DNA from 3 places in the Streptomyces sp. NA04227 genome. Region 3 is predicted to be linked to each of the others. Evidence: riboswitches for the same ligand, from Rfam matches in the RefSeq annotation. Region 3 holds a riboswitch; each other region holds the start of a gene.

Region 1 (10,261 bases), 1.3 Mb from region 3:
TGTCACCGGCTGGACGTACTGGCTCTTCTGGGTCGTCACCGGTATCACCGAGGTCACCGCGGCGGCCGAGTACATGACGTACTGGTTCGACATCCCGCAATGGGTCTCGGCACTGATCTTCACCCTCATCCTCTACGGCGCCAACCTCATCTCCGTGAAGCTCTTCGGTGAGCTGGAGTTCTGGTTCTCGATGGTCAAGGTCACCGCGATCATCGGCATGATCCTCATCTGCGCCGGCATCCTCACCATCGGCTTCTCCGACGCCGGGGACAGCGCGAGCATGAGCCTGCTGTGGTCCGAGGGCGGGTTCTTCCCCAAGGGCCTCGGCGGCACCCTGATGACCCTGCAGATCGTGATGTTCGCCTTCCTCGCCGTCGAACTGGTCGGCGTCACCGCGGGCGAGTCCAAGGACCCGAAGAAGACCCTGCCCAAGGCGATCAACACCGTGCCGTGGCGCATCGCCGTCTTCTACCTCGGCGCCCTGATCATGATCCTCTCGGTCGTGCCGTGGACCCACTTCCAGCCGGGCGTCTCACCGTTCGTGGCCGCCTTCGACAAGATGGGCCTCGCCGCGGGCGCGGGCATCGTGAACTTCGTGGTCCTCACGGCCGCGCTCTCCTCCTGCAACTCCGGTATGTACTCCACCGGCCGGATGCTGCGCGGCCTCGCGCTCAACGGCCAGGGCCCGAAGCTGTTCACGCGCCTGACCAAGGCCGGCACCCCGCTGATCGGCACCACCTTCTCGGCGGCCCTGATGATGGTCGGCGTCTGGATCAACTACCAGTGGCCCGGCAAGGCCTTCGACTACGTCGTCTCCTTCGCCACCATCTCCGGTATGTGGGCCTGGATCATGATCCTGATCTGCCAGCTCCGCTACCGCGCCAAGGCCGACCGCGGCGAACTGCCCGCCTCCGAGTTCCGGGCGCCGGGCGCCCCGTGGACCAGCTGGTTCGCGCTGGCCTTCATCGCGATGGTCATCGTGATGATGGGCATCGACAAGGACTCGCGCATCTCGCTGTACTGCGCGCCGATCTGGGGCGCGATCATGCTCCTGTCGTACCTGGTCCTGCGCTCCCGCAACCCGCAGGGCACCGCCTTCCAGCGGACCGCCCAGAAGGCCGAGGCCGGCTCCCGCGACTGAGGTTCCGCCTCACCCGTTCCAGCATGTGGGCCACCCCGTATCGACCATCGATACGGGGTGGCCCACCCGCATATTCTGGGCGGCATGCTGACCCTCACCCAGGCCCTGTACGACCAGATCGTGGAACACGCCCGCAAGGACCACCCCGACGAGGCCTGCGGCGTCGTCGCCGGACCGGAGGGCACCGGCCGCCCCGAGCGCTTCGTACCCATGCTCAACGCCGCCCGCTCGCCCACCTTCTACGAGTTCGACTCCGGCGACCTGCTCAAGCTCTACCGCGAGATGGACGACCGGGACGAAGAGCCCGTGATCATCTACCACTCGCACACCTCGACCGAGGCCTACCCCTCCCGTACCGACATCTCGTACGCGAACGAGCCCGGCGCCCACTACGTCCTGGTCTCCACCGCCGACACCGACGGCCTCGGCGACTTCCAGTTCCGCTCCTTCCGGATCGTCGAGGGCGAGATCACCGAGGAAGAGGTGAAGGTCGTCACCGCGTACTGAAGAGGGGAGCGCCGGGGGCACGCCGAGGGGTGGCGGGCATACTGAGCAGCGACCCAGGGCGGCAGGCCCAGGAAGCCGGTGCGAGTCCGGCACGGTCCCGCCACTGTGACCCCGCCCCGCGGGGAAGCCAGGAACTGACCTGCCGCCTTCTTCCACTTACGCAGGGGACGCGGATCCCCTGGAGGAGGCCCCCATGGCCCGGCGCCCGCGCGCCCTCGCGCTCACCGCTGCCCTTCTGCTCCCCGCCGCACTCGGCGGCTGCTCCGACTCCGGCTCCGGGGACGGCGACGACCGGGCCCGGCAGCCCGGCTTCCCGTACACCGTCACCAACTGCGGCGTACGCACCACCTTCGAGGCGCCCCCCGAGCGGGCCGTCACCATGAACCAGCACGTCACCGAGATCATGCTGGCCCTCGGCCTGGAGAAGTCGATGGCGGGCACCGCCTACCTCGACGACAAGATCGCGCCCGCCTACCGCGCCGCGTACAAGAAGGTCCCGGTACTCGCCAAGGAGTACCCCGGCAAGGAGCAACTCCTCGCCGCCGACCCCGACTTCGTCTACGGCGGCTACGCCAGCGCCTTCGCCGCCAAGGACGGCCGGGCCCGCGACGACCTGCAGAAGTCCGGCATCGACACCCGCCTCAACACCGAGAACTGCACCAACGGCGCGGCCGGACTGGACGACCTGTACCGCGAAGTCGACGAGGTCGCCCGCACCTTCGGCGTCCCGGACCGGGCCAAGCGCTGGACCGAGCGGGCCCGCGCCACCGTCGCCGCCGCCGCGAAACACACCAAGGACACCCGCCCCGTCTCCGTCTTCGTCTACGACAGCGGCGACAAGACCGCCTTCACCGCGGGCGGCAAGGGCATCGGCAACGAGATCATCACCCGCGCCGGGGGCCGCAACGTCTTCGCCGACCTCGACAAGTCCTTCGGCGACGCCTCCTGGGAACAGGTCGTGGAACGGCGCCCCGAGACGATCGTCATCTACGACTACGGCTCGGTGAGCGTCGAACAGAAGAAGAAGCGCCTCCTGAACGACCCCGCCCTCAAGGACGTCCCGGCGATCAAGAACAAGCGCTTCGCCGTCATGCCCCTGTCGGACACCGTCCTCGGCGTCCGCGCCCCCGACGCCATCGCCCGCCTCGCCGCACAGCTCCACCCGGCGAACGGGCGATGAGCGTGGCGTCCGACGGGGGGCGCGGTACGGGGGATGCGGTGACGGGTCTTGCGGGCGGTACATGGGACCAAGCGTCCGGCCGGGAGCACCACACGGCGAACTCGGCGCCCGGCAAAGCCACTTCACCGGCGGGTGGCAAGCCCGGTCCACCACCGCCCGGCAAGTCCACCCGCCGGAGACCCGCGGGCCCCACCCCCGGCCCCCTCCGCTACACCCTCGTCCTCACCCTGCTCACCGCCGCGCTGGCCGCCGCGATCCTCGCCGCCCTCGCCCTCGGCTCCGTGCACATACCGACCGGCGAGGTCCTGGGCGCCCTCGCCCCCGGCGCCGAACCCAGCCCGCGGCGCACGATCGTGCGCGAGGTGCGGCTGCCACGCACGGTGCTGGCCGTCGTGGTGGGCGCGGGTCTCGCCGTCGTCGGCACCGTGCTCCAGGCCCTGGTGCGCAACCCGCTCGCCGACCCGTTCCTGCTCGGCATCTCCTCGGGCGCGAGCGCCGGTGCCGTACTGGTGATGGTCCTCGGCATCGGCGGCGGCATCACCACCACTGTCGCCATGCCCGCCGCCGCCTTCGCCGGTGCGCTGCTCGCCCTGGCCCTCGTCTACGGTCTCGCGCGGCGCGGCGGCACCCTCACCGGGACCCGGCTCGTACTCGCCGGGGTCGCCGTCTCGTACATCCTGTCCGCGCTGACCACGCTGATCCTGGTGCTCGCCGCCCGGCCCGAGCACTTCCAGGAGGCCATGCACTGGACGCTCGGCGGACTCGGCAGCGCCCGCTGGGACACCCTGCTGCTGCCCTCGGTGGTCGTCGTCCTCGGCACCCTCGTCCTGCTGCTGCTCGCAAGGCCCCTGGACCTGATGGCCCTCGGCGAGGAGGACGCCACCGTGCTCGGCCTGGACACCAGCCGGTTCCGCGGCGCCGTGTTCGTCCTGTCCTCGCTGCTCACCGCGGTCATGGTGGCGGTCAGCGGCGCCGTCGGCTTCATCGGCCTGATGGTTCCGCACGCCGCCCGGCTCGTCGTCGGCGCCGGGCACCGCGCCCTGCTGCCCGTCGCGGCGCTCGGCGGCGCGCTCGCCCTGGTCCTCGCCGACCTCGGCGCACGCACGGTGGCCGCACCCCAGGACATCCCCGTCGGCGTGCTCACCGCCCTCATCGGCGGCCCCTTCCTGCTGTGGCTGATGCGCCGTCGCCCGGAGGTGACCCTGCTGTGACCGCCCGCCTCGCCATCCGTTCCCTGCGCTTCACCACGGACGGCGCCACCCTCCTCGACGGCGTCGACCTCGACGCCGCACCCGGCGAGACCGTCGGCCTGGTCGGCCCCAACGGCAGCGGCAAGTCCACCTTGCTGCGCTGCGTCTACGGCACCCTGACCCCGACCGGCGGCGAAATCCTCCTCGACGGGCGGGAGCTCACCGCCACCCCCGTACGCGAACGGGCCCGCAGCATCGCCGCCGTACCCCAGGACGGCCACGGCGGCGGGGACTTCGCCGTCCGGCAGATCGTCGCCATGGGCCGCTCCCCGCACAAACGCTTCTGGGAGGCCGACACCGCCGCCGACGCCGCACGCGTCACCGAGGCCCTCGACCGGGTCGGCGCCGCCCACCTCGCCGACCGGCCCTTCGCGCAACTGTCCGGCGGCGAACGCCAGCGCGTCCTCGTCGCCCGCACCCTCGTCCAGGACCCGGCACTGCTCGTCCTGGACGAACCGACCAACCATCTCGACATCCGGTACCAGCTGGACGTCCTCCACCTGGTCCGCACCCTGGCCACCACCAGCCTGCTCGCCCTGCACGACCTCAACCTCGCCGCGTACTTCTGCGACCGCCTCCACGTCCTCGACCAGGGAAAAGTCATCGCCTCCGGCCCACCGGAAGAGGTCCTCACACCCGACCTCCTCGCCAAGGTCTACGGTGTCCGTGCCGAGGTCGCCGTCCACCCGACCACCGGCGCTCCCACCGTCACCTACCTGCCCGGTCCCGTCTGACGAACAGAATCCGTCCAGGATGCGAGATCACATTCCGGAACCCGGACCGGGAATCGATACGATGAGCCCATGGTTTTCCACGACGTGAGCGAACAGCCCCCGAGCAGCCTGCTGCTTGTGGCGCGCCTCCACGTCGATCTGTGCAGGCTCGCCAGCGCCATCTGTCGCAGCGCCACCCGTCACGACTGACCGACGCCTGTCACGACTGACGCCTGTCGCCCGCCGCCGAACGGCCAAGGGCCACGCAGCCGCAACGCGCTCACCGCGCACCGCCAGGAACCCGACCGGGGCCGCCGCGCGCCTCACCGACGAACCTCCCCGAAGGAGCCCAACGCCATGGCCATCGAGGTCCGCATCCCGACCATCCTCCGCACCTACACCGACGGCGCCAAGGCGGTGGAGGGCAACGGGAGCACCCTCGCCGAGCTCTTCGCCGACCTGGAAGCCCGCCACACCGGCATCCAGGAGCGCATCGTCGACGGCGACCAGCTGCGCCGCTTCGTCAACGTCTACCTCAACGACGAGGACGTCCGCTTCCTCGACGGCATCAACACCAAGCTCACCGACGGCGACAACGTCACGATCCTCCCGGCGGTCGCCGGGGGAATGCGCTGATTTCGCGATGCGCTATGACAGCCCGCTCGCCGCGGTAGGCAACACCCCCCTGGTACGCCTGCCGCGGCTGTCGCCCTCCGACACCGTCCGCGTCTGGGCCAAGCTGGAGGACCGCAACCCCACCGGCTCCATCAAGGACCGGCCCGCGCTGCACATGATCGAGCAGGCCGAGAAGGACGGACGCCTCACCCCCGGCTGCACCATCCTCGAACCCACCAGCGGCAACACCGGCATCTCCCTGGCCATGGCCGCCAAACTCAAGGGCTACCGCATCGTCTGCGTCATGCCCGAGAACACCAGCCAGGAACGCCGCGACCTGCTCGCCATGTGGGGCGCCGAGATCATCTCCAGCCCCGCCGCGGGCGGCTCCAACACGGCCGTACGCGTCGCCAAGGAACTCGCCGCCGAACACCCGGACTGGATCATGCTCTACCAGTACGGAAACCCCGACAACGCGGGCGCCCACTACGCCGGCACCGGCCCCGAAATCCTCGCCGACCTGCCCTCGGTCACCCACTTCGTGGCCGGACTCGGCACCACCGGCACCCTGATGGGCGTCGGCCGCTACCTCCGCGAACACAAGCCGAACGTGAGGATCGTCGCCGCCGAGCCGCGCTACGACGACCTCGTCTACGGCCTCCGCAACCTCGACGAGGGCTTCGTACCCGAGCTCTACGACGCCTCCGTACTCACCACCCGCTACTCGGTGGGCTCCGCCGACGCGGTCACCCGCACCCGCGAACTCCTCCAGCAGGAAGGCATTTTCGCGGGCGTCTCCACCGGCGCCGCCCTGCACGCCGCCATCGGCGTCGGCAAGAAGGCCCTCGCCGCGGGCGAGAACGCGGACATCGTCTTCGTCGTCGCCGACGGCGGCTGGAAGTACCTCTCCACCGGCGTCTACACCGCCGCCACCACCGAAGAGGCCATCGAGACCCTGCACGGGCAGCTCTGGGCCTGAACACTCCGCACCACCACACAGTGCCGCCCCACGCACCTCTGCCGGGCGGCACCCGTACGGCACTTCGGCCTTCAGGACCCCGACCGGGTCCTGGAGGCCGAAGTCGTTCGCCGACGTGATTTCGAGTTGTCTTGTTCCTTCCGGCCGCCCGGTTCTGGCTCGGCGCCGCATGGTGTACTGCAGTGGTTTGGCCCTACGGGAGCGTGTTGACCATCTGAAAAGTGCAAACGGAGGTGCCCATGGGGGAACACGAGCGCCTGGTAGTCGACTACATACTTTTGGAGTCGTCGACGAAGAATCTGAAGGACATCAAAAAAGCCCTCGAAGGTATGGAAAAACACCGTACCGACATCCAGGACATCTGGGGTCATAGCAGCATCGAAGACAAGATGAGCGACTTCGTCAGCAACTGGGACAACTATCGGCGCGAACTCCTCGAAAATGTCGTGGACTTGGGCAACCAAGTGCAGACCTCGCTCAAGACCTTTGAGAAGCTCGACCTCGATCTCACGAACGCGGGCAAGAAGAAGCGCGGCAAGGGCGGGGGGAAATAACCGATGGGGGCGGGTAAGGGCAGGCGCCGACCGGTCGACTGGCATCCGCTGGCGGAGAAGGACCCGGTCCCCGGCGACCCGGAGGACATCCGCGACGAGGTCACCAGGATGAAGAACCTCGCCACGACCCTCCGCGCGCAGGCCGTCATCCTGCGCTCGGCGGCCGACGGTGACGCGCTGCAGGGCAAGTACGCCGACAAGATCCGCGAAAAGTCCGGCGACCTCGAAAAGCACTTCCGTGAGACTGCGGCCCGCTACGAACGTGTGGTCGGCGACCTCGGAAACTGGGCCAACGAGCTGGACGGCTTCCAGGATCGCGCCGACGGCGTCCTCCGAGCCGCGAAGCAGGCCGACGAGGAACACGCTGCCGAGGAGCGGAAAAAGGAAGCCGAGGCCAAGAAGGACGGAGACAAGAAGGACGAGGACAAGAAGGCTCCGGAGGATTCCGACCCCGACAGTCACCTGGCCCCGTACCGCAAGCAGCTCAACCAGGTCATCTCCGACCGCGACTCCCGCGCCAAGCACTACGCCGAGAACATCGGCGACGACATCTCCGACATCATCAAGGACAGCCGGTGGGAGAACTTCAAGGACTGGGTGCACGAGCACGCGGGTGCGATCAAGAGCATCGTTGAGGCCCTGAGTTTGGCAGCGACCATCATCGGGGCCATCGCTCTCCTCTTCACGCCAGTCGGATGGGTGGCGACCCTCATCACGGTGACCGCCATCAGTTTCACAGCGCTCGCCGGCGTCGGGCACACACTGCTCGCCCTCTCCGGTGACGGGAACTGGACGGATGTCGCGATGGACGTCTTCGCGCTGGCGACACTCGGATTCGGCAGCATCGCGATGAAAGGCGTGAAGGCCGCGACGGCAGCGCTCAAGACCGCAAGCAGGGCAAAACGATTCCAGCGGTACGCGAATCTGCGCAAGCTGCTCGACAGGAACATCACGCGATACGGCCCCGACTCGGCCCGCGGCGCGAAAGCAGCGCGGGCGAAGAATGCGCTGCGCGGGATCGGGTCGAGGGAAACACGGCCTGGGGCCGGACGACTGGAACGTCTGCTCGGCGGGGATGGGGAGGTCGTCAGCGCAACCAAGTTCGCCAAGGCCATGCGCGCCGAGTTCGATGGGGATCCCGATGTGGTGCAGGCGGCCGATGCGGTGAGTAAGGCCGCACTGAAGTTCAAAGTGAACTACGGCGCCGCCACCCTGGTCGACGTGGGTGACAAACTTGCGGAAAAGGGTCCATACAAGGATAAGTACGGTGATGCCAAGGATGTCCTGACGCGTGAAGTCGGGAGCCGCTGGTGATCACTTCGGAGTGCGAATCGATCGGCATCAACTGGATGCGGCGAAAGTCGAAGCAGAATCCGAGGGAGCGGAGATAGTGGCGACAATCCCGGCGAGAAGTGCGCAGGAATCACGAGCCATGAGGTTCCTTGCCGCGTGCACACTGGTGCCCATTCTTTGCTTGGCCTTCCAGGATATCGGGAGCAAGCACGGCGGAATGGAGTGGCTCAACTATCATTATGTAGCGTGGCCGATGATGATCGCGCCAGTGCTGATGCTGATCCTTTTCTTCAGGAACCGAGAACTCATCCGTGACCCGCGGATAGGTGCCAACTTCTCGCAGACGATCAAGTTGGTTGCCGTCTTGTACCTGGTCTGGAACATTATCGGGACCATCGGCTATAGCTGGCTGGGCGTGATTTCGGTGCTCTCCTGCCTGACGATCCTGGTGGCCGACTGGCAACTCAAGAAGCGGGCCCGCGCATGAGCACCTCCGATGCAGAGCAGCAAACACCCCCCGCCGAAGTAACCGTTCCCGGCCGCTACGAACTCGTCCTGCCACCCGGCTGGGTCCGTATCCCTCTGCGCCAGGGTACGAAGGAAGCACTCGAGAAGGTCCTCTTCTCGCACATGGGGCAAGTCCCGGAGGGCATTCCCAAGGACGACGCGATGCGCTTCCGGCTGGACATGCGTCGCCAGTTGGAGAAGCAGGCCCGTGCCGCCAGAAGAAACGGTGGCCTCGACCTCTACCTTCCGGTGCTCCCACGCGGGGGAATCTTCCTCATGGCCTCGTTCATCGTCGCCGAGATGCCGATCGGCCAAGCCAATGGCATTCCTCAGCAGGCCGTTCCTCAGCAGGCCGTGCTCGCTGAACTGGCCAACGAAGACGTCCCCGGCGGAACAGCGGCAGAGGTCCACGTGGCAGGAGCCCCCGCACTCCGCCGCGACTACCGCTCCACCCCTGACGAGGAGAAGCTGGCCTCCGCCCCCCAAGCCGTGCAGCAGGTCGCCCTGCCGACGCGGCGAGTCGACTATGTGATCCCCGTGCCCGACGATCCCGGGCGCTGGATCAGCATCAACTTCTCCACACCGGGTGACGGCGATATCGACAGTGAATTCACCGACGTGCTGGTCGAGTTGTTCGACGCGGTGGTCGGCACGTTCAAATGGAGTTATGAGTGAGCTGGCTCAACGTCAAGCACGCCATGGAACTGTCCCCTTGGATCCGCATCCCGCTCATGTGGCCGGAACCGGGACTGGAGGACGTCGAGGAGGCGCAAACGCCCGAGGCGTGGGCGCGCTACTTCGCCGAGGGGCTCTGGGAAGATTTCGCGCCGGAGAAGCCGAAACCGGGCGAAGTCGAACTGCTGACCGACATCCTGTTGATGTACGCAATCAGAGCCCCCGCGGCCTATCCGGACTTCGAGGTCTTCCTCCATCTCCCGCACCCACGCGAGATCCCGCTCCCCGCGTACGTCGACCTCGTGGAGATCGAAGAGGGTGAGGACCGGAAAACGGCACTGCGGGAGCTGACCCACGCCGACGCCGGCTACACCGTCGAGCCCCCCATCGTCGAGGACTTCGACTCCCCGCACCTGGGAACCGGCCTGCGCGTACTGCGCTACTACCAGGACGAAGACAGCAACGAGGTGCACGTCGGCCTCCGCTACGCCTGGCGCTACGAGAAGGGCACGGAAGCCGCGGACGTCCTGGTCATCCTGGCCGATCCCGACGCCGGCCGGATCCTGCGAGCTCTCGACGACATCGATGAGTTCGCCCGCACCATCCGGATGAGCCCGGATGAGGAAGCGGATACCTGGACGGCCTCATGATCCTGGGCGATCATGCGTGCCGCGCCTGACGTCCCCCGAAAACCGAAACGCCATCGACACCCTGCACGGGCAGCTCTGGGCCTGAAGCCACGCCTGGGTCACGGGTCACGGGTCACGTCCACTCGCATCACATCGCATCGCACACCGAGGGTGCACCTCCACACAGGAGGTGCACCCTCGGCGCGTACCGGACGACC
Region 2 (10,261 bases), 4.6 Mb from region 3:
TGCCCAGGGGAGAATGCCGGAGGACATTCCCGCGGAAATTGCGGCAGTCATCCTTCGGTACGCGCCCGTGGCGGCGGTGATGGGGGAGTTCTCTCGCCGGTTTCGGCAGGAGAGCCGGGCAACTCCCTATCCACTTGAGGCGATGCCCCGCGCCCGTAGCCGTCCTCGCTTCACCACGCCGTGAGATACACCCTTGCCCGCTCGGCTTTGAGTGTCTGCACGTAGATCTCGATCCACCGGATCTTGCGGCGGTGGTCATTCACGTCCGCCGGGGACACACCCGCGTAGCGTGCGCCCTTCACCGTCTGTGGTTCGGGCAGCCCGAGGTGGCCGAAGGGTCTTCCCTGCGCGTTGAAGCCGCGTTGGTCCGCCTTCAAAGGGTCTTCGAAGTGCAGGTCTTCTGCGATTTTCTCCGCGTTCGCCTCGCTGGTGACGAACGAGAGGAAATAAGTGTCTTCGCGCGGGTTGACCTGGATGGCCCCCTTGGTCTCGGTGGCGTCCTTGGGGACCGTCACCTTCATGAATGCGGACGTCTCGGCCGCGCCCGCCTTCGGGTGCCAGTGCCAGTCGCGCCCCTGTTTGATTTGACCGTCCGGTTCCAGACTGGAGCATGCGGACAGCAGCAGGGTGATTGCCAAGGGTGCGACGAGGCGGGCACCATGTTTGGTCTTCACTGGTTCTCCTAGTCGTGGTCGCGAGTGACGTCGGAGCGGGTGCCTTCGCGTCCTTGGTCTGGCGGATCGACTGTCGGATTATTGCGGCACCGCACCTACGCCCGGCACTACACCGTCACGCATCTGGTGAAATGGCTGGCCGTGTCGTCCTGTACGGGTACGAGCCGCAGGAGCGTGAGGCGTTTTTGCGGGACTGTGCCCAGGGGAGATCACCCAAGGACATTCCCGCGGAGATCACGGAACTCTTCGTCCGATACGGGCCCCTCGCCGCGGTGATGGGAGAGTTCTCTCGCCGATTTCGGCAGGAGAGCCAGGCAACTCCCTATCCACTTGAGGCGATTCGCCGGATCGGGCTGCAGGCGCACGGCGCCCCGCTTGATGCACGGGCGGGGCTTCATGAACAACTCTGACGAGGCGAGGTAGGCGTTGCGTTGACGCACGGTCCGTACTACAACCCGGACGATGATCGCGGGTGCCTTCAGATGGTCCTCGCCGTTCCTCTCGTCCTGCTTACGCTCATCTCCGCGTTCTTCTGTTGGTTCGCCGTGATGATCCGTCCGTCAGGCTCGTGGGACGACGAGGCATACGCGGCGATCGAATTGGGGTGCGTATTCTCCATCGGCGCTTCGGGCCTGGCGGTGGCACTGTGGTCGCTTCGCTCAGTGCGGCAGGTCATGGGGTGGGGATGGCTGGTGCTGCCACTGGTATTGGCGCTCGTGTCGGCGGTGCGTTGGAGAACCGGTGTGTGAAGGGCGGTCAACGGTTCGGTCTGCTCGGGCTCGGCCCCTCGCAGCACTCTGGCTCACCCCACCTCACTCCTCCCCACCACGTTCCCCGCCCGGTCAATACAGATCACGTCCACCGCCACCGGCGCCCCCCGCAGCACCGCCAACGCCTCATCGCGTGCCGCCACCGCCACCAGGTCACCGAGCGGGACCCCCGCCGCCGTGCACAACTGCAGTGCCGCAAGGCCTGTGTTGGCGGTCGCCACCTCGGAGGCAAGGGCCTCGTCGGCGCCGCCGCTGCGAGCGAGGTCGGCCAGGAAGGACTTGTCGACCTGGCTGCGGGCGGAGTGCAGGTCGAGGTGGCCCGCGGCCAGTTTGGAGAGTTTGGCGAAGCCGCCGCAGAGGGTGAGACGGTCTACCGGGTGGCGGCGGATGTACTTCAGGACGGCGCCCGCGAAGTCGCCCATGTCCAGGAGTGCGTCCTCGGGCAGCGCGTGGACCGCGACCACCGTCCGCTCCGAGGTCGAGCCCGTGCACCCGGCCACATGGGTACGGCCCGCCGCGCGCGCCACGTCCACCCCGCGCCGGATGGAGTCGATCCACGCCGAGCACGAGTACGGGACCACGATGCCCGTCGTGCCGAGGATCGACAGGCCGCCGAGAATGCCGAGCCGGGGGTTCCAGGTGGAGCGGGCGATCTCCTCGCCGTGGTCGACGGAGATCTCCACGATCACGTCGCCGGTGCCGCCGTGGCGCCGGGCCACCTCGGCCACGTGGTCACGGATCATCTGCCGGGGCACCGGGTTGATCGCCGGTTCGCCGACGGTGAGCGGGAGGCCGGGGCGGGTGACCGTACCCACGCCGGGGCCCGCGCGGAAGTGAACGCCCGAACCGGCCGGTCCGGGGCGCACCGTGGCCCGTACCAGCGCCCCGTGCGTCACATCCGGATCGTCCCCCGCGTCCTTCACCACACCGGCCATGGCGAAGCTGCCTGCGGGTCCCTCGGGTTCGGCGAAGCCGTCCCCGGTCGCTTCGGCGGCCTTATCGGGGACCCCAACGGCGGCCTTATCGGCGGCCCCATCGGCGGTCTTCGCGGTGGTTTTCTCGGGCGCACCGGGTTCACCGGGTTCACGGGGCTCACCGGGCCCGCCCGGCGCCCCGATCTCCTCCACAGCGAGCGCGAAAGCGGGAGTCTGGCCCTTGGGGAGGGTGATCGTCACCGGGTCGGGGAACTCGCCGGTGAGCAGGGCGGTGTACGCGGCAGTGGTGGCCGCCGTCGCGCAGGCGCCGGTCGTCCAGCCCGGGCGTAGGCCGGTGTGCTTGAGTTGGGCGTTGCGTCCGCCCTTCGGTTCGGTGCTCATGTGGTGCCTGTCGCCGTGGTCCGTGCGCGACGCCGTTGCCCCTGTCCGTATTGTCCCCGTCCGCCGTGCGTGCGGCTGCCTCGCGCCCGTACCGGCGTGAGCGCCCGCGCCTGCGCCCGTGTGCGCGCCCGATCCTGCGCCGGTACGTGCACCCGTGCCAGCGCCTGCTCAGGCGCCCCCTGAAGGAAACCGATGGAAGCCCAGCACCCCGCACACGACGTACACGTACTGATCCTCGGCGGGACCTCCGAGGCGCGGCAGCTGGCCGAAAGCCTGCACCGCGAGGCTCCCGGGGTACGGGTGACGAGTTCGCTCGCGGGGCGGGTCGCGGCGCCGCGGCTGCCGTCCGGGGAGGTGCGCGTCGGCGGGTTCGGCGGGGTGGAGGGGATGGTGCGCTGGCTCGGCGAGCACCGGGTCGACCTGCTCATCGACGCCACCCATCCTTTCGCCCAGGCCATCAGTTTTCACGCGGCCGAGGCCGCCGCCACCGCCCATGTTCCCCTGCTGGCGCTCCGGCGTCCCGGCTGGGTGCCGGAGCCGGGCGACGACTGGCACCCGGTGGCCTCGCTCGACGAAGCCGCCGCGGCCCTGCCCGCGCTCGGCCGCCGGGTCTTCCTGACCACCGGCCGGATGGGACTCGCCACCTTCGCCCCGCTCACCGCTTGCTGGTTCCTCGTACGTTCCGTCGACGCACCCGAGCCGCCGTTCCCGCCCCGGATGGAGGTGCTCCTGGACCGCGGCCCGTTCACCCTCGACGGCGAACGCGAACTGCTGCGCCGCCACCGCATCGACGTCCTCGTCACCAAGGACAGCGGCGCGGCCGCCACCGCACCCAAGCTCACGGCCGCCCGCGAGGCCGGGATCCCGGTCGTCGTCGTACGCCGCCCTCCGGTCCCCGAGGGCGTTCCCGTCGTCCCCGGAGCGCAGGAGGCGGCCGAGTGGGTACGGGGGATGCGGGGGCGGGCGACGTAGCGCGGGAGCCCCCGCGTACACACCCGCGCGCCCTCACCCGCTCACGCCCCCGGAGACCGTCGAGCACACGCCTCCGGAGACAGCTGAGCTCACACCCCCGGAGACCACCGAACTCACGCCTCCGGATACCGCCGAGGCGTCCACACCACCTGTTCGCCCTCGCTCTCGCCCGCGTGCGTACCGCCGTCGCGGCCGACCGCCCGGGTCTGTGAGGAGCCGACGATCAACAGGGTGCGCATGTCGACCTCTTCGGGTACGAGGTCGGCCAGGCGCACCACGCGGACGCTCTCGCCGGGGCCGCCGATGTCACGGCCGACGACCACGGGGGTGTCGGGGGCACGGTGTTCGAGCAGGAGTTCCTTGGCCTTGCCGACCTGCCAAGTGCGGCTGCGCGAGCCGGGGTTGTAGAGCGCCAGGACCAGGTCCGCGGCTGCGGCGGCGGCCAGGCGTTCCGCGATCACCTCCCACGGCTTGAGCCGGTCCGAGAGGGAGAGCGTGGCGTAGTCGTGTCCGAGCGGGGCGCCCGCGCGGGCGGCCACCGCGTTGGCGGCGGTCACGCCGGGCAGGACCCGGACGGGGACGTCGGCGTAGGCGTCCTGGGCGGCGACTTCGAGTACCGCCGTGGCCATCGCGAACACCCCGGGGTCGCCGCCGGAGATCACCGCGACGCGGTGGCCGCGCCGTGCCAGGTCGAGCGCGAACTCGGCCCGTTCCGACTCGACCTTGTTGTCCGAGCCGTGCCGACGCTGGCCGGGCCGTTGCGGCACCCGGTCCAGGTAGGTGGTGTAGCCGACCAGGTCGTCGGCGGCGGCCAGCGCGCCGCGGGTCTCCGGGGTCAGCCACAGTGGTCCGGCCGGACCGGTGCCCACCACCACGACCTCACCGCGCACGCGGGGCGTACGCGCCGGCGCCTGCCCCGGGAGTACGGCGACCTTGCTGGGCAGCACCGCCACGGAGAAGTACGGGACCGAGTCCGGGTCGATGTCCGTGAGCGCACCGGTGCGTTCGCCGTCCATGGTGGCGCGCTCGACATAGCGCGCGTCCTCCAGACGGCCCGTGCGCTCCAGGGCACGGCGCACCGTGGGGAACGTGCGCCCCAGCTTCATCACCACCGCCGAATCGGTCGACGCCAGGCGCGCCGTCAACTCCTCCTCCGGCAGCGTGCCGGGGATCACGGTGAGCACCTCCTCGGCCTCGACCAGCGGCTCGCCCAGTCGTGCCGCTGCGGCGCTGATCGAGGTCACTCCCGGAATCACCTCGGTCGGGTAACGGTGTGCCAGGCGCTTGTGCATGTGCTGGTAGGAGCCGTAGAAGAGCGGGTCGCCCTCGGCGAGGACGGCGACCGTACGGCCCGCGTCGAGATGTTCGGCGAGCCGGGCCGAGGCCTCCTCGTAGAAGTCGTCGAGCGCGCCCCGGTAGCCGCCGGGGTGGTCGGTGGTCTCCACCGTGATCGGGTACATCAGGCGCTCTTCGATGTGGTCGGGCCGGATGTACCGGTCCGCGATCCGGCGCGCGATGGAACGCCCGTGCCGCGCGGAGTGGTACGCCACCACATCCGCCTCGCCGATGACTTCCACGGCGCGCACGGTGATCAGCGAGGGGTCGCCGGGCCCGAGACCCACACCGTAGAGACGTCCCGTACCCGTACCCGGACCCGCACCCGTCCCGGTGCCGGTCCGGGATTCCCGCTCCGCCGACGCGCTCATTCGGTCTCACTCGCAATCGCGTTGAGGGCCGCCGCCGCCATCGCGCTGCCGCCGCGACGGCCGCGTACCACCAGGTACTCCAGGCCCAGCCGGGAAGCGGCGAGGGCGTCCTTGGACTCGGCCGCGCCGATGAAGCCGACCGGGACGCCGATCACGGCCGCCGGGCGGGGCGCGCCCTCGGCGATCATCTCCAGGAGCCGGAACAGCGCGGTGGGCGCGTTGCCGACCGCGACCACCGAGCCTTCGAGGCGGTCACGCCACAGCTCCAGCGCGGCGGCGCTGCGCGTGGTGCCCAACTCGGCGGCGAGGGCCGGTACTTCGGGGGCGGACAGGGTGCACAGGACCTCGTTGTCCGCGGGCAGGCGCTTGCGGGTCACGCCGGAGGCGACCATCTGTGCGTCGCACAGGATGGGCGCGCCCGCGCGCAGCGCCTCACGGGCGCGGGCCACCACCTGCGGGGAGAAGCCGAGATCGGCCACGAGGTCGGTCATGCCGCAGGCGTGGATCATCCGTACGGCGACCTGGCTCACATCGGCAGGCAGTGCGGCGAGGTCGGCCTCGGCCCGGATGGTGGCAAAGGACTGGCGGTAGATCTCCGCGCCGTCCTTCTCGTAGTCGAACACTGTGCTCTCGCTCATTCGCTCATCCCGATGCCCCGTACGGGGCGTGATCCCTGCTCCACCGCCATGACGGGCGGCGGCCACTGCTTTCCGTAGGTCGTCGTCTCGTACGTCGACATCTAGTACGCCGTTGTCACGTGCGCCGTCGTCTCGTGGACGGTCCTCCGGTTTCGTGCCGTTCGCGGTCCCACCGACCGCCCCGGGAGCCTCGTACGCCGGAGCCCCGAACCGCGCGGGCGTGCTCGCTGACGCCTGCTGCGAACTCCCCTGTGTCTCCAGGGCAGTTGAGGCTCCGGCACGCCGTACGGTCACCGTGTACCGGCCGTCGCCCTCCGCGAGTACGTCGACCCAGTCGCCCTGTGGGTGGCCGCAGCGGCGTTCGCAGCCGGACCAGTACACCGGCAGGCCCGGGCCGGGGGCGGGCAGGGCCTCGGCGCGTACGTCGGCGCGGGACTTCGCGCAGCCCGGGCGGCCGGTGCAGGCGCCGACCGGCAGCCAGGGGGAGGCGGCCGAGGTGACCAGTCCCGCGCGGTCCAGGGCGTCGAGGCGTTCCTCGGCGGCGGCGCGGCTGGTGAAGCCGGGTAGCAGCAGGCCGCGCCACGGGGTGAGCCGGATCTCGTCGGCCGGGGCGGGCAGCAGCGCACGCCACTGCGCGACGTCGAGGCGGCCGAGCTTCGCCGTGACCACCACGGTCCGGGTGCCGTCGGGGGCGCGGAGAAGGCCGGGGGAGGGGCGCGGGTCGTGGCCGGGTCGGACTTCCAGATCCGGATGTCGAGCAGCCTGCGCCGGAGCGCCCGAGGCCCGATCCATCCTCCCCGAAAGGCGCCCCGCAGCATTCTCCGCACTCTCCGTGCTATCCGTACCTTCCGTGCTCCCCACGCTCTCCGTAATGCCCGATTCGCCAAGGAATCTAGTGAGTTGGCGGTCGAGTTCCCGGTCGGCCTCGGGGCCCTCCGGCAAGTCCCGTACCCGCCAAGCGCCGTTGCCCGCCTTCTCGGCGGTGGTGAGGAAGGCGCGGGCGGCGGCGAGGGCGGCGCGTGGTGCGTGTGCCGCGGCGATCCGGCGCACCGAGCGGCCGAGACGTACGACCGCCTCGCCCGCCGGAGCTGCGAGCAAGGTCACATCGCCGCCGAGGGTCGCGACATCGCCCCGGCCGTCGTCCAGGGCGAACAGGAAGCGGCCCGAGAGGGCGGTCGTCCACTGCTCGGCGCACAGCAGGCCGTCCAGCTCACGGGCCCACAACTGGACGTGGGCGAAGCCGGTTTGGTCGAGTCCGGCGGCCGGTGAGGCCACGATGTTGCGTACGCGTTCGTGCCGCTCGGAGGGGAGCAGGTCCGCCTCGTGCAGCAGTGCGGCGAGTTCGCCGCCGCAGGTCTCGCCGAGGCCGCGCAGTTCGACGTTGCCGCGCGAGGTGATGCTCAGCCGCCCGTCGGCGAGCCGCTCCGCCGCGTCGGCGAGGGTCTCGGCCTGACGGGACGTCAACAGGCCCCCGGGCAGCCGGAGTCGGGCCAGAAAGCCGTCGTCGGCGCGGTGCAGTCGAAGTGCGCCGGGGCAGGCGTCGCCCCGTTCGCGGGAGGGAGCCCGGCCCGCGACCTCGGAGGGAGTCGAGTGGGGCGGCATGGCGGCGAGCATACCCACGGCCTGCGGCCCCGCCACCGGCGCGAACAGTGATCTGCGCCCCGTTCCCGCCACCGGCTGTCACTGTCTCCGGCACCGTCACGGCCGCCGCGCCCGCGCCGCGCACGCACCCCATCCCGTGCCCGCGCACGCACCCCATCCCCTGCCCGCGCACGCCCCCGCCCCCATGCCCGCGCACGCACCGGCGCCAACGGCGCACGACCCCGGCGGACCCGCCCGTTCCACAAGCCTGCGCGCAAGCCCGCCCGAAAGCCCCTCCGCAAGCACCTCCGTCAGCACCAAAGGTGACGAACGCCCCGCCGACAAGCACCCCCTCCTGCACTTACTATTCCTGCGGCGGGCCAACTGGTCCGTCGACGGCCAGGCCCCGTCCTGTGAGGAAGCCGGTGCGAATCCGGCACGGTCCCGCCACTGTGAGCCCGGTCCCCGGGTGAGTCAGGAACTCTCAGCCGTCCGACAACTGCCCGGGGCGTGGACACCCCGAGGAAGGCCAACGCCCCCATGCCGCACGCGCCCGAGGCTCAGCCCCGCGAGATCCTGCTCCTGTCGACCTCCGACACCGATCTGCTCAGTGCCCGCGCGGCGAACGGCCCGGTGGCCTACCGCTTCGCCAACCCTTCCCGGCTCGCCCTCGACGAACTGCCCGCGCTCCTGGACGGCGCGGACCTCGTCGTCGTACGCCTCCTCGGAGGCATCCGCGCCTGGCAGGAAGGCCTCGACCTGCTGCTCGCCGACGGCCGCCCGGTGATCGTCCTCACCGGTGAACAGGCCCCCGACGCCCAGCTGATGGCCGCCTCCACGGTGCCGGTCGGCATCGCCGCCGAGGCGCACGCCTACCTCGCGCACGGCGGCCCGGCCAACCTGGAGCAGCTCGCCCGCTTCCTCTCCGACACCGTGCTGCTCACCGGCCACGGCTTCGACGCGCCCGCGCCCGCGCCCACCTGGGGGCCGCTGGAGCGCACGGCCCGCATCACCGCCCCCACCGACCACGACGTGCCCACCGTCGCGGTGCTCTACTACCGCGCCCACCACATGAGCGGCAACACCGCCTTCGTGGAGGCGCTGTGCGCCGCCGTCGAGGACGCGGGCGCCCGGGCGCTGCCGCTGTACGTGGCCTCGCTGCGCGCCCCCGAGGCCGAGCTGATCGAGGCCCTCGGCGCGGCCGACGCCATCGTCACCACCGTCCTCGCCGCGGGCGGCACCAAGCCGGCGGCCGCCTCCGCGGGCGGCGACGACGAGTCCTGGGACGCGGGCGCGCTCACCGCCCTGGACGTCCCGATCCTCCAGGCCCTGTGCCTGACCGGCTCGCGCGGCGACTGGGAGGAGAACGACGAGGGCGTCTCGCCGCTGGACGCGGCCAGCCAGATCGCGGTGCCCGAGTTCGACGGCCGCCTGATCACCGTCCCGTTCTCCTTCAAGGAGATCGACGAGGACGGCCTCCCGGCGTACGTACCCGACGCCGAGCGCGCGGCCCGCGTCGCCGGAATCGCCGTACGCCACGCGCGACTTCGGTACGTCCCCGCCGCCGAGAAGCGTCTCGCCCTGGTGCTCTCGGCGTACCCGACCAAGCACTCCCGTATCGGCAACGCGGTCGGTCTGGACACCCCCGCCAGTGCCGTGGCCCTGCTGCGCCGCCTGCGCGCCGAGGGCTACGACTTCGGTCCCGAGGAGGAGATCCCCGGCCTGGTCTCCGGCGACGGCGACGAGCTGATCCGCGCGCTCATCGAGGCGGGCGGCCACGACCAGGACTGGCTCACCGAGGAGCAGCTGGCCCGTAACCCCGTCCGGATCCCGGCGGCCGACTACAAGCGCTGGTACGCGACGCTGCCCGAGGAACTGCGTACCGCGGTCGAGCAGCACTGGGGCCCGCCGCCCGGCGAGATGTTCGTCGACCGCAGCCGCAACCCGGAGGGCGACATCGTGCTCGCCGCGCTGCGCCGCGGCAATCTGCTGATCGTCATCCAGCCCCCGCGCGGCTTCGGCGAGAACCCGATCGCGATCTACCACGACCCCGATCTGCCGCCCAGCCACCACTACTTGGCCGCCTACCGCTGGATGGCCAGCGACCCCGAGGCGGGCGGCTTCGGCGCGCACGCGATGATCCACCTCGGCAAGCACGGCAACCTGGAGTGGCTGCCCGGCAAGAACGCGGGCCTGTCCTCGGCCTGCGCCCCCGACGCCGCACTCGGCGACCTGCCCCTGATCTACCCGTTCCTGGTCAACGACCCGGGCGAGGGCACCCAGGCCAAGCGCCGCGTGCACGCCACCCTCATCGACCACCTGGTCCCGCCGATGGCCCGCGCCGACTCCTACGGAGACATCGCACGCCTGGAGCAACTCCTCGACGAGTACGCCCAGATCAGCTCGATGGACCCGGCCAAGCTGCCCGCCATCCGCGCCCAGATCTGGACCCTCATCCAGGCCGCGAAGCTCGACCACGACCTGGGCCTCGCGGACCGTCCCGACGACGACGGCTTCGACGACTTCCTGCTGCACGTCGACGGCTGGCTGTGCGAGGTCAAGGACGCCCAGATCCGCGACGGACTCCACGTCCTCGGCGCCCCG
Region 3 (10,261 bases):
CCTTCTGGCCCGCGTCCATCGGATGCTTGACCTTGGACATGTCGGTCACCAGGTCGGCGAAGTCGAGCAGTTCCTGCGGGGCGTTGCGGCCGGTGATGACCACGTGCTGGTTGCCGGGCCGGTCGCGCAGCACCGAGACGACCTCGGCTGGATCGATCCAGCCCCAGTGCAGCGGATAGGCGAACTCGTCCAGTACGTAGAGCTTGTACTTCTCCGCCGCCAGGTCCCGCTTGACCTGCTCCCAGCCCTCGCGGGCCTTGTCCTCGTTGGTCATCTCACCGGCGGCGGGCTCGCGCTGGATCCAGGACCAGCCCTCGCCCATCTTGTGCCAGTCGACACTGCCGCCCTCGTCACAGGCGCCGAGCACGCGCAGCGCGTTCTCCTCGCCGACCTTCCACTTCGCCGACTTGACGAACTGGAACACCCCGATCGGCCAGCCCTGGTTCCAGGCGCGCAGCGCGAGCCCGAAGGCGGCCGTCGACTTGCCCTTGCCGATGCCGGTGTGCACCAGGACCAGCGGGCGGTTGCGGCGCTGGCGGGTGGTGAGACCGTCGTCGGGGACGACGGTGGGCTGTCCTTGCGGCATTACGCGGCCCTCCCGGAGGTGATGGTGTGACGGGTTTCCCGGGCGGTCCGCGCGGGACCGGCCTCCCGGGTGTCCCGGACGATCCCGGCGAGCGCGTCGGCGCGCAGGCCGTCCAGGGTGGTGACGGTGGCGCCGAGGTCCTCGGCGAGCCGCCCGGCGAGCCCGAGCCGTACCGGGCCGCTCTCGCAGTCGACGACGACGCAGGCGGTGCGCTCGGCGGCGAACAGCCGTGCGGCGCGGGCGGCTTGGGCCAGCGGTCCGTCCGGTGCGGTGGCCCGGTGGCCCGCGGCGGTGGCCCTGCCGTCGGTGACGATCACGAGCAGCGGCCGGCGCGCGGGGTCCCGCAGGCGCTCGGTGCGCAGGACGTCGTGGGCGCGCAGCAGACCGGCGGCCAGCGGGGTGCGGCCGCCGGTCGGCAGCGACTGAAGGCGCGCGGCTGCGGTGTCCACGGAGGACGTCGGCGGCAGGGCGACTTCGGCCGAGGCGCCGCGGAAGGTCACCAGGCCCACCTTGTCGCGCCGTTGGTAGGCGTCCAGGAGCAGCGACAGAACGGCGCCCTTGACCGCGGTCATCCGCTGCCGCGCGGCCATCGAACCGGAGGCGTCCACCACGAAGAGGACCAAGTTGCCCTCGCGGCCCTCCCGTTCGGCCTGCCGCAGATCCTCACGGCGCACCACCAGACCCGGGCCGCTGCGCCCGCGCGCCCGCTGGTGCGGCGCCGCCGCCCGTACCGTCGCGGACAGGTGCAGCTTGGTCAGGGTGCCGTTGGGGCGCCGTGCGCCGGTGGTACGGCCCAGTTCGGTGCGCGCCCGCGACCGTCGCCCGGCCGCGCCCTCGCCGAGCCCCGGCACGCTGAGCGTCCTGGTACGGAACGGCTCGCCCGCCCGTACCGCCTGCTGTTCCTCGGCGCCGACGCCCGAGGGCTGCGGGCCCTGCGGCGGGACGGCCGGCGCCTCGGCCTCGGTGGAGTCGGTCGCTTCCGGTGCGTCGGTGGGCGGCGGGCCGTCCCGGGGCCCGTCCTGCTGGGGCGGGAGGCCGCCGCCGGGGCCGTCCGGTCCCGGACCGTCCGGATCGTCCTCCGGGTCGGTGCCCTGCTCCGGTTCGCCGGGTTCCTCGCCCTCGCCGGGCTGTTCGGCGCCCTGTGACGGCTCCGGCTCCTCGGGCCGGTTCTCCTCCAGGATCTCGTCCAGCCGGTCCTCGTCCAGGCCGGGCGCGTCGAAGGGGTTGCGGCGGCGCCGGTGCGGAAGCGCGAGAAGCGCGGCCTGGCGTACGTCCTCGGTGAGCACGTCCTCGCGTCCGGCCCAGGCGGCGAGCGCGGTCGCGGTACGCGCCATCACGATGTCCGCGCGCATCCCGTCCACCTCGAACGCCGCACAGGTGGCGGCGATCTGGCGCAGCGCGCCGTCGCCGAGCCGTACCGAGGGCAGCAGCGCGCGGGCCGCGGCAACGCGCTCCCGCAGCGCCTGCTCCTCGGGCGTCCAGCGGGCGGCGAAGGTCTCCGGGTCCTCGTCGTAGGCGAGCCTGCGCCGGACCACCTCGACCCGCTGCTCGGGCTCGCGGGAGGCGGCCACCTCCACGGTGAGCCCGAACCGGTCCAGCAACTGGGGCCGCAGCTCGCCCTCTTCGGGGTTCATGGTGCCGACGAGCAGAAAGCGCGCCGCATGCCGTACGGACACGCCCTCGCGTTCCACGTACGAGGCACCCATCGCCGCCGCGTCGAGCAGCAGGTCCACCAGGTGGTCGTGCAGGAGGTTGACCTCGTCCACGTAGAGGATGCCGCGGTGCGCGTCGGCGAGCAGTCCGGGCTCGAAGGCCTTCACGCCCTCGGCCAGGGCCCGTTCGATGTCCAGGGCGCCCACCAGCCGGTCCTCCGAGGCGCCGACCGGCAGTTCGACCATCCGCGCGGGGCGCGCGACACCGCCGCCGCTCTCGTGCGGCCCGTCGGGGCAGCGCGCGTCCGGCGTCGCCGGGTCGCAGGAGAAACGGCACCCGGCCACGGTCGTCACCTGTGGCATCAGTGCCGAAAGGGCCCGTACCGCGGTGGACTTGGCGGTGCCCTTCTCGCCGCGTACCAGCACGCCGCCGACCGCCGGGGACACGGCGTTCAGCAGCAGCGCGAGCCGCAGGTCGTCCTGGCCCACCAGTGCGGTGAACGGATAGGGGGTGCTGCTCACTGCTCGCCCTCCAGATGGCCTTCGGGGATACGGGGTTGGGCTGGGGATGTGCCAGGGATCGTCCGCGGACGGCGTGCGGGGCCCGGGGTGCGGGCCCGCTCCTCGCCGGTGGTCATGGCGCCCCCGGTGGCACGAAGGGCAGGCCGGGCGGTGGGCCGGACTCGATCAGGCGCCACAGGGCGTCGGTGTCGGCGTGCTCCTCGATCAAGTCGCCGAGCCGGTCGAGCTGTTGCTCGCGCAGCGCGGCGAACGAGGTGTCCGGCGCGGGCACGAAGCGGCGGCCCGCGGCGGCGGCGACCACCCGCAGGAAGGCGCGCCTGAAGCCGTCGGTCTCCAGCGAGCCGTGCCAGTGCGTGCCCCAGACGGCGCCCGAGCGACAGCCGTCCAGGAAGGGCTCGCCGCCGTTCACCTCGGCGACGCCGTGGTGGATCTCGTAGCCCTCGACCGGCTGGCCCAGCGCCTTGCCGCTCGGCCGGGCCAGGGTCTTCTCGCGCGCGAACCGCACCCGCACCGGCAGCAGTCCGAGTCCCTCGACGGAGCCCGCCCGGGACTCCACCTCGTCCTCGATGTGCTCGCCGAGCAACTGGAAGCCGCCGCAGATGCCGAGCACCGGACGGTCCTCGGCCGCGCGGCGCGCCAGCGCGTCGGCGAGCCCGCGCTCGCGCAGCCAGCGCAGCGCGCCCACGGTGCCGCGGGTGCCGGGCACGATGACCAGATCGGCGTCGGCGAGGTCCGCGGGACGGTCCACGAACCGCACCACGACGCCCGGTTCGGCGGCCAGCGCGTCCACATCGGTGAAGTTCGACATCAGCGGTACGGCGCAGACGGCGACCCGCAGCACGTCCTCGCCGTACGGCTCGGCCACCGAGGACTCGCGCACCGCCCCGCGCATCGAGACGTTGAGGCCGTCCTCCTCGTCGATGCCCAGCCCGTGCTGGAAGGGCAGTACGCCGTAGGTGGCGCGGCCGGTGAGCCCGCGCAGCATGTCCAGGCCCGGCGTGAGCAGCGAGACGTCGCCGCGGAACTTGTTGACCAGGTACCCGGCGAGCAGGGCCTGGTCCTCGGGCGCGAGCAGCGCCGTCGTACCGAAGAAGGAGGCGAACACCCCGCCCCGGTCGATGTCGCCGACCACCAGGACCGGCAGCCGGGCGGCGCGTGCGATGCCCATGTTGACGATGTCGGTACGGCGCAGGTTGATCTCCGCGGGGCTGCCCGCGCCCTCGCAGATCACCGCGTCGTGCGTGGCCCGCAGCTCTTCCAGGCAGCCCACGACGGTCTCCAGGAGCGCCTCGCGTCCGCCGCCGTGCAGGCCCGAGCCGAGCCGTGCGTCCTCGGTGCCGAAGAAGCCGCGCGCGCTCAGCTCGCCGACCGGCCTGCCCATCAGGACGACCTGGCTGGTGCGGTCGCCGCCCGGCTTGAGCAGGACCGGATTCATCAGCGCGCTCGGCTCGATACGGCAGGCCTGGGCCTGCATCGCCTGCGCCCGGCCGATCTCCGCACCCTCCCTGGTCACAAAGGAGTTGAGCGACATGTTCTGGCCCTTGAACGGCGCCACCTTCACCCCGCGGCGCACCAGCCAGCGGCAGATGCCCGCCGTCACCACACTCTTGCCGGCGTCCGAGGTCGTCCCCGCGACCAGCAGTCCGCCGCGTCCGGCCGTCGTCATCGCACACCCTTCCGGCGGCGCAGCAGTCCGGCCACCGCGCACACTCCGAACGCCAGCGCCGTCACACGGCGCGAGAGCCGTACCGCCCGCGCGATGTCGGCCGGTCGTACGTCCCGGCCCTCGCCGTTGAGTACCGGCCGGTGCTCGACCCGGCCCGCGTAGGACAGCGTGCCGCCGAGACGGACGCCGAGCGCGCCCGCGAACGAGGCTTCCACGGGGCCCGCGTTGGGGCTCGGATGCCGCTGGGCGTCCTCGCGCCAGGCCCGCAGTGCCGCGCGCGGATCGTCTCCGGCGCACACGGCGAGTACGGCGGTGAGCCGCGCACCGGGCGCTCCGGCGAGGTCGTCGAGGCGGGCGGAGGCCCAGCCGAACCGCAGGTGCCGGGGGGACTTGTGACCGACCATCGCGTCCAGCGTGTTCACCGCGCGGAAGCCGAGCAGTCCGGGGACCCCGGCCAGGGCGCCCCAGACCAGGGCGCCCACCACCGCGTCCGAGGTGTTCTCGGCCACCGATTCCACGACGGCGCGGGCCAGGCCCGCCTCGTCGAGTGCCTGTGGATCGCGCCCGCACAGATGGGGCAGCCGGGCGCGGGCGGCGCTCACGTCGCCCGACTCCAGGGCGTCGCCGATCGCCTGCGCCTCACGGGCCAGCGAGGTGCCGCCGACCACGGCCCAGGTGGCGGTGGCCGTCAACGCCACGGCGCCCACGGGGAAGTTGCGCACCGCGCGCGCGGCGAGCGCTCCGGCGCCCACGGCGCCCGAGACGCACAGGGCGGTGTAGAGCGCGCCCCAGCCCCGGTGATCGCGCCACAACCCGCGTTCCACGGCGGTCGCCGCACGCCCGAACACGGCGACCGGATGGCCTCGGCGAGGATCGCCGAACATCAGGTCGCCGAGGAGTCCGGCGGCGGCGCCGCAAGCGAAGTCTCGCTCGGCACCCATGAGTTCAGACCGCCGATCCGCCCGCGGAACGGTGCGTGGGGGTGCTGCCGGGAGCGCGGGGCACCGAGCGGCGCGTGTGCGCGGGCGCTCGGTCCTCGGCATGGCAGGGTTCGACAGGCGGGCAGCCCGGCATCGTCACATGTCCTCACTCAGGGTCCGCGCCCTGGTTCGACGGGACGACGGGGAGAGTCTCCTGGCTCCCGGATCCGCGGTGTCCCCGGCCTTCCAACCCCCTGCGGGGGGGCGTGACTTCCGGTGTGGGGACCGCTCCCCGGTGACAGTGGCGGGACCGCGCCGGATTCGCACCGGCTTCCTCTCTTCCGCCGTACATTTCGGCTCCGGCAGTCCACCACGCGCCGCCACACCCGTCAACTGGCCGCTGACCTGGGCGGGGAGAGTGTGCCGATCCCCACAGTCCGCCTCCGCGCGCCGTGCCGAGGGGCGTGCGCGTCGCCCTGCGGGGCGCGTTGAAGTGGGGGCATTGCACACGGATACGCCGGTGCGCCGCGGGACCCGTTCGAGGTTCCGCGGCGCACCGGCGTACCGGTCGTTCGACGGTCCGCCCACGCGGGCGTACCGGCGGGCGGGTCAGGCGACGATGAGCTGGATTCCGTAGCCGACGGCCCCCACGCAGAGCGCGAAGCAGACACAGGCTCCGGTGGTGGCGAGCGCGGCGGACTCGCTCTGCGCCACGGCGGCTTCGCGCCGGGCCAGCGAGACGATGCCGAGGGTGAACACGCCGACCAGGGCGACGGTCACCACCAGGCTGACTCCGAAGACGGAACCGAGAGCGGCCCAGTCGATGTCCATACGGGGCTCCTCAGGCGCGGGCGGGCTCGGCCTGCGCCGGGCTCGTGGAGTTGGCGGTACCGGCGGTACCGGTGGGCGGCGGCGCGACGGCGGCGACCGCGGTGGTCACGACTCCGGCGGGCTCCTCGGCGCCGTCGACGTCGTTGACGTTGTGGTGGTCGACCGGGCGGCGGCGGGACAGCAGCCAGATGGCGGCGGAGCCCGCGACCAGGAGGACGCCGGTCAGCACGGTGCCCCAGTCGCCCTGCTCGGTCAGCAGCTGTGCACCGGCGGCGACGAGACCTGCGGCCGGGAGGGTCAGACCCCAGGCGATGAACATCCGGGTCGCGGTCGACCAGCGGACCACGCCGCCCTTGCGGCCCAGGCCCGCGCCCATCACGGCGCCGGAGCAGGACTGCGTGGTGGACAGCGAGAAGCCCAGGTGCGAGGAGGCGAGGATGACCGTCGCGGCGCTGGTCTGGGCGGCGAAGCCCTGCGGCGGAGCGAGGTCGGTCAGGCCCTTGCCCATGGTGCGGATGATGCGCCAGCCGCCGAGGTAGGTGCCGAGCGCGATGGCGATACCCGCGGAGGTGATCACCCAGACCGGCGGGTTGGAGCCGGGGGACAGCACGCCGCCGGTGACGAGCGCGAGCGTGATGATGCCCATCGTCTTCTGCGCGTCGTTGGTGCCGTGGGCGAGCGAGACGAGTCCGGCCGAGGCGATCTGCCCGGCGCGGTAGCCCTTCGCGGTCGCCTTCTCGTCGGTCCTGGAGCCGAGCCGGTAGGTGAGCCGGGTCGCGAGCGCCGCGGCGATTCCGGCGACCAGCGGGGCGGCCACGGCGGGCAGCAGCACCTTGGTGACCACCGTCGAGCCGTTGACGGAGGACCAGCCGGCGGACATCACGGCGGCGCCGATGAGGCCACCGAACAGGGCGTGCGAGGAACTCGACGGCAGTCCCAGTAGCCAGGTCACGAGATTCCAGAGGATGGCGCCGACCAGTGCGGCGAAGATCACCTCGGTCTGGATGCCGCTCTCGTCGATCATCCCGCCGGAAATCGTCTTGGCGACCTCCACGGAGAGGAAGGCGCCCACGAGATTCAGTACGGCGGACATCGCCACCGCGGTCTTGGGCTTCAGTGCGCCGGTCGAGATGGTCGTCGCCATCGCGTTGGCTGTGTCGTGGAATCCGTTGGTGAAGTCGAACGCGAGGGCGGTGACGATCACTACCCCGAGCAGAAGGGTGAAGTTTTCCATTAACCCAGACTTCGGTTCGGCGACATTGGCGCGATGAACGTAAGCAACCTGGGTGAACGGAACATGAACTAACCAGGGCTTCGAAGTGTCACTGTCGCACGTCCGGCGTGTCCGCGTACAACCCGCCGCCCACCGGCACCGTTGTCCCCGTCCGTATCCGCGGCCGCGGGGCGGAACCGATGGCTCCGCCCCGCCGCCCGCGGGGGTGCGGGCGGCGGGGCGGCGGTCGCGGCCGCTATCGGGACGCGAACCTGTTCAGCTGGGACATGGCTCCGTTGAAGACGTTCTGGTCGCCGGGCAGTTTGCCCTTGGTGGAGTGCTGCCAGAAGGTCTGGAACGACCAGCCCGCGGGCATCGGGCCGGGGGACGAGGACCAGTTCGCCAGCCACAGCGGGTGCGACTTGGCGAACGCGCGGCTCTTGCCCGTGCAGGCGTTCCACCACTTCGTGCTGGTGTAGATCACCGGGCGGCGCTTGGTGACCCGCTTCACCTCGTCACTGAAGGACTGGATCCAGTTGACCATCGAGCGGGGGCTCATGCCGTAGCAGTTGGCCCCGTAGGGGTTGTGCTCGATGTCGAGCGCGGGCGGCAGGGTCTTGCCGTCCGGGCTCCACTTCCCGCCGTGCTTGAGGAAGTACTGCGCCTGGGTCTTGCCGGACGACTTGTTCGGGAGCGCGAAGTGGTACGCGCCCCGGATGATGCCCGCGCGGTACGAGCCGTTGTACTGGCTTGCGAAGTACGGGTTGCGGTAGTTCGTGGCCTCGGTGGCCTTGATGTAGACGAACCGGGCGCCGTTCTTCTTCGCCTGCGACCAGTTGATTTTCCCCTGGTGCGAGGACACGTCGTGGCCCCGTGGTTTCGCCACTGCCACGGCCTCCGAGCTCGTGGCGAGAGTCGTGCCCGTGAGGGCGAGGGAAGCCACGGCCACCGAAATGAGGCGGGCGCGGCGGCGGTTGAGTTGCGGAGCGTGAGCCATGTTGCCCCCGGGTCGCGATGTGCAGGACAAAACACCGTGAGGCTAGCTCCGGAATGTGCTGATTTTGCGTATTAACATGCCTATCTGACGAATATTCACCAATCGGGTGAATAGGTGCATAGCGGACATGGCGGGGTGGGGGAGCCCGGGGGTGAGGCCGGCGCGGCGGGCGTGTCGCACGTCCGCGGGCGGCACGTGCGGCGTCGGCTCGGACCGCTGGCAGGATCGCCGTCATGGAGAGCACCCCCCTGGACAGGGAGACGCGGGAACAGGCCTGGGACGAGCTGGTCGCCACGGCCCGGCGCTCGGTGGCGGACGGCCTGGTGGTCGGCACCTCCGGCAATGTGTCGGTGCGCATCGGCGGCACCGTGCTCGTCACCCCGAGCGGCGTTCCGTACGACAGGCTGACCCCGGCCGACGCCCTCGGGGTGGACCTGGACGGGCACCGCCTGTTCGGCGCGCTGAAGCCGACCAGCGAACTGCCCATGCACCTGTCCGTCTACCGGGCCACCGACGCGGCGGCCGTGGTCCACACCCACGCCGTACACGCGACCGCCGTCTCCACGCTGGTGCCCGAACTCCCGCTCGTCCACTACATGGCGGGCGACCTCGGCGGCCCGGTCCGCGTCGCCGACTACGCCCTCTACGGCAGCGAGGAACTGGCGGCCCACGTACGGCACGCCCTGCGCGACCGCACCGCCTGCCTCCTGCGCAACCACGGCACCCTCACCTACGCCGACACCCTCGCCCGGGCCTACGACCGCACCGCCCAGCTGGAATGGATGTGCCGCGTCTGGCTCACCGCGAGCTCGGTCCCCGGCCGCACGCCCACACTCCTCAGCGCGGAACAGGTGGCGGAGGCGGGGCGGCGGCTGCAGGGGTACGGGCAGGGGGTGTCGGGGTGAGGTGAAGGGAGGGGCGGGAGGGGGAGCGGAGGCGACCGGCGCGGAGGGGGCGGGGCGGGGCGGCGCGGAGGTGACGGCGCGGGGCGGTTGACGCGGGAGGCGCACGCCCACGCCCGCACCCCCGATTCTTTCCCTCCGCCGCTGCCGCCGTAGCGCTGGTCCCGCTTCGGGTGCGGGCGTCGGCCCGCTGCCGGTACCGGTTGGGCGCCGGGACGCCGCTGCCGTGGCTGATCCGCCGCGTCGCGGCCCGAGGGCGTGGAGGGGGAGCCCGGAGGGCCCTGGGGCGGTCGGCGAGCGCTGAGCGCGGCGCATATGGGCGGTCGGCGCGTACAGGCGCTCGGCGCGTACGGGCGGTCGTGCGCCCCGCCGCTCCCGGCTGGCCGAACCCCGGTACCGAACGCACACTGGAGCGGTGCGCACTGTGACAGCGACGACGGCGACCGTCTCCGCGGTGCTGGGTGCGGGCGCGGCCGCGCTCGCGGCCGGCCGGTTCGCCAGCGAGCCCGCGCTGCGGGCCGAACCGGGCAGGCCGCTGCCCACCGAACCCCGGCTGACCGTGCACGAGGCCGACCTCGATGCAGGCCGGATCGTGCTCACCCGTTCCCTGGCCTCGCTGCGCGCCGGAGTCTTCGGGCTCACCGGCGAGGACTGCCACGCGATCGTGGGTCCCGTCCTGGAGGCGGACCCCGGAGCACCCGCCGACACGGTCGTTCGGCGGCTGGACGCCGTCACCCGAGGCACCGTCGAGCGGGGCACCCGCGTGCACTTCACGCCGCAGGTCCACATCGGCGATCCGCGCAGCGCCCTCGGGATCGACTACGAGGACATCGAGGTCCCTGGTGAACTCGGCAACCTGCCCGCCTGGCTGGTGCCGGACTCCCGTACGACCTGGGTGATCGCCGTGCACGGCCTCGGCACCACCCGGGAACACCCGATGGTGCTCTTCGACCTGTTCCGCCGCTTCCGGAT

Evidence for each region. Region 3 has a riboswitch for cobalamin ahead of HUT18_RS04755 (cobalamin biosynthesis protein). Riboswitches for the same ligand answer to the same signal wherever they lie in the genome.
Region 1: it holds a riboswitch for cobalamin, as region 3 does, so the genes downstream of both, HUT18_RS10505 (ABC transporter substrate-binding protein) here and HUT18_RS04755 (cobalamin biosynthesis protein) in region 3, are expected to answer to the same signal.
Region 2: it holds a riboswitch for cobalamin, as region 3 does, so the genes downstream of both, cobN (cobaltochelatase subunit CobN) here and HUT18_RS04755 (cobalamin biosynthesis protein) in region 3, are expected to answer to the same signal.

What each region holds. Positions count from the first base shown of each region.
Region 1 is NZ_CP054918.1:2,486,507-2,496,767, reverse strand. It holds gene HUT18_RS10515 (amino acid permease) at 1-1,141, shown strand, start outside; gene HUT18_RS10510 (Mov34/MPN/PAD-1 family protein) at 1,226-1,648, shown strand; cobalamin riboswitch at 1,687-1,806, shown strand; gene HUT18_RS10505 (ABC transporter substrate-binding protein) at 1,842-2,828, shown strand; gene HUT18_RS10500 (iron ABC transporter permease) at 3,056-4,039, shown strand; gene HUT18_RS10495 (ABC transporter ATP-binding protein) at 4,036-4,812, shown strand; gene HUT18_RS34295 (putative leader peptide) at 4,882-5,001, shown strand; gene HUT18_RS10490 (MoaD/ThiS family protein) at 5,149-5,427, shown strand; gene HUT18_RS10485 (PLP-dependent cysteine synthase family protein) at 5,435-6,385, shown strand; gene HUT18_RS10480 (hypothetical protein) at 6,625-6,939, shown strand; gene HUT18_RS10475 (putative T7SS-secreted protein) at 6,943-8,253, shown strand; gene HUT18_RS10470 (hypothetical protein) at 8,231-8,719, shown strand; gene HUT18_RS10465 (hypothetical protein) at 8,716-9,414, shown strand; gene HUT18_RS10460 (hypothetical protein) at 9,411-10,064, shown strand.
Region 2 is NZ_CP054918.1:5,747,515-5,757,775, reverse strand. It holds gene HUT18_RS24565 (protein kinase family protein) at 1-184, shown strand, start outside; gene HUT18_RS24560 (hypothetical protein) at 171-674, opposite strand; gene HUT18_RS24555 (hypothetical protein) at 1,157-1,423, shown strand; gene HUT18_RS24550 (cobalt-precorrin-5B (C(1))-methyltransferase) at 1,477-2,760, opposite strand; gene HUT18_RS24545 (cobalt-precorrin-6A reductase) at 2,953-3,732, shown strand; gene HUT18_RS24540 (precorrin-2 C(20)-methyltransferase) at 3,846-5,438, opposite strand; gene HUT18_RS24535 (precorrin-8X methylmutase) at 5,435-6,076, opposite strand; partial or broken gene HUT18_RS24530 (cobalamin biosynthesis protein CobG) at 6,362-7,690, opposite strand; cobalamin riboswitch at 8,037-8,165, shown strand; gene cobN (cobaltochelatase subunit CobN) at 8,198-10,261, shown strand, end outside.
Region 3 is NZ_CP054918.1:1,155,875-1,166,135, reverse strand. It holds gene cobO (cob(I)yrinic acid a,c-diamide adenosyltransferase) at 1-586, opposite strand, end outside; gene HUT18_RS04765 (putative cobaltochelatase) at 586-2,760, opposite strand; gene HUT18_RS04760 (cobyric acid synthase) at 2,873-4,426, opposite strand; gene HUT18_RS04755 (cobalamin biosynthesis protein) at 4,423-5,367, opposite strand; cobalamin riboswitch at 5,551-5,707, opposite strand; gene HUT18_RS04750 (hypothetical protein) at 5,956-6,177, opposite strand; gene HUT18_RS04745 (inorganic phosphate transporter) at 6,188-7,411, opposite strand; gene HUT18_RS04740 (lysozyme) at 7,647-8,252, opposite strand; gene HUT18_RS04735 (class II aldolase/adducin family protein) at 8,621-9,292, shown strand; gene HUT18_RS04730 (S9 family peptidase) at 9,705-10,261, shown strand, end outside.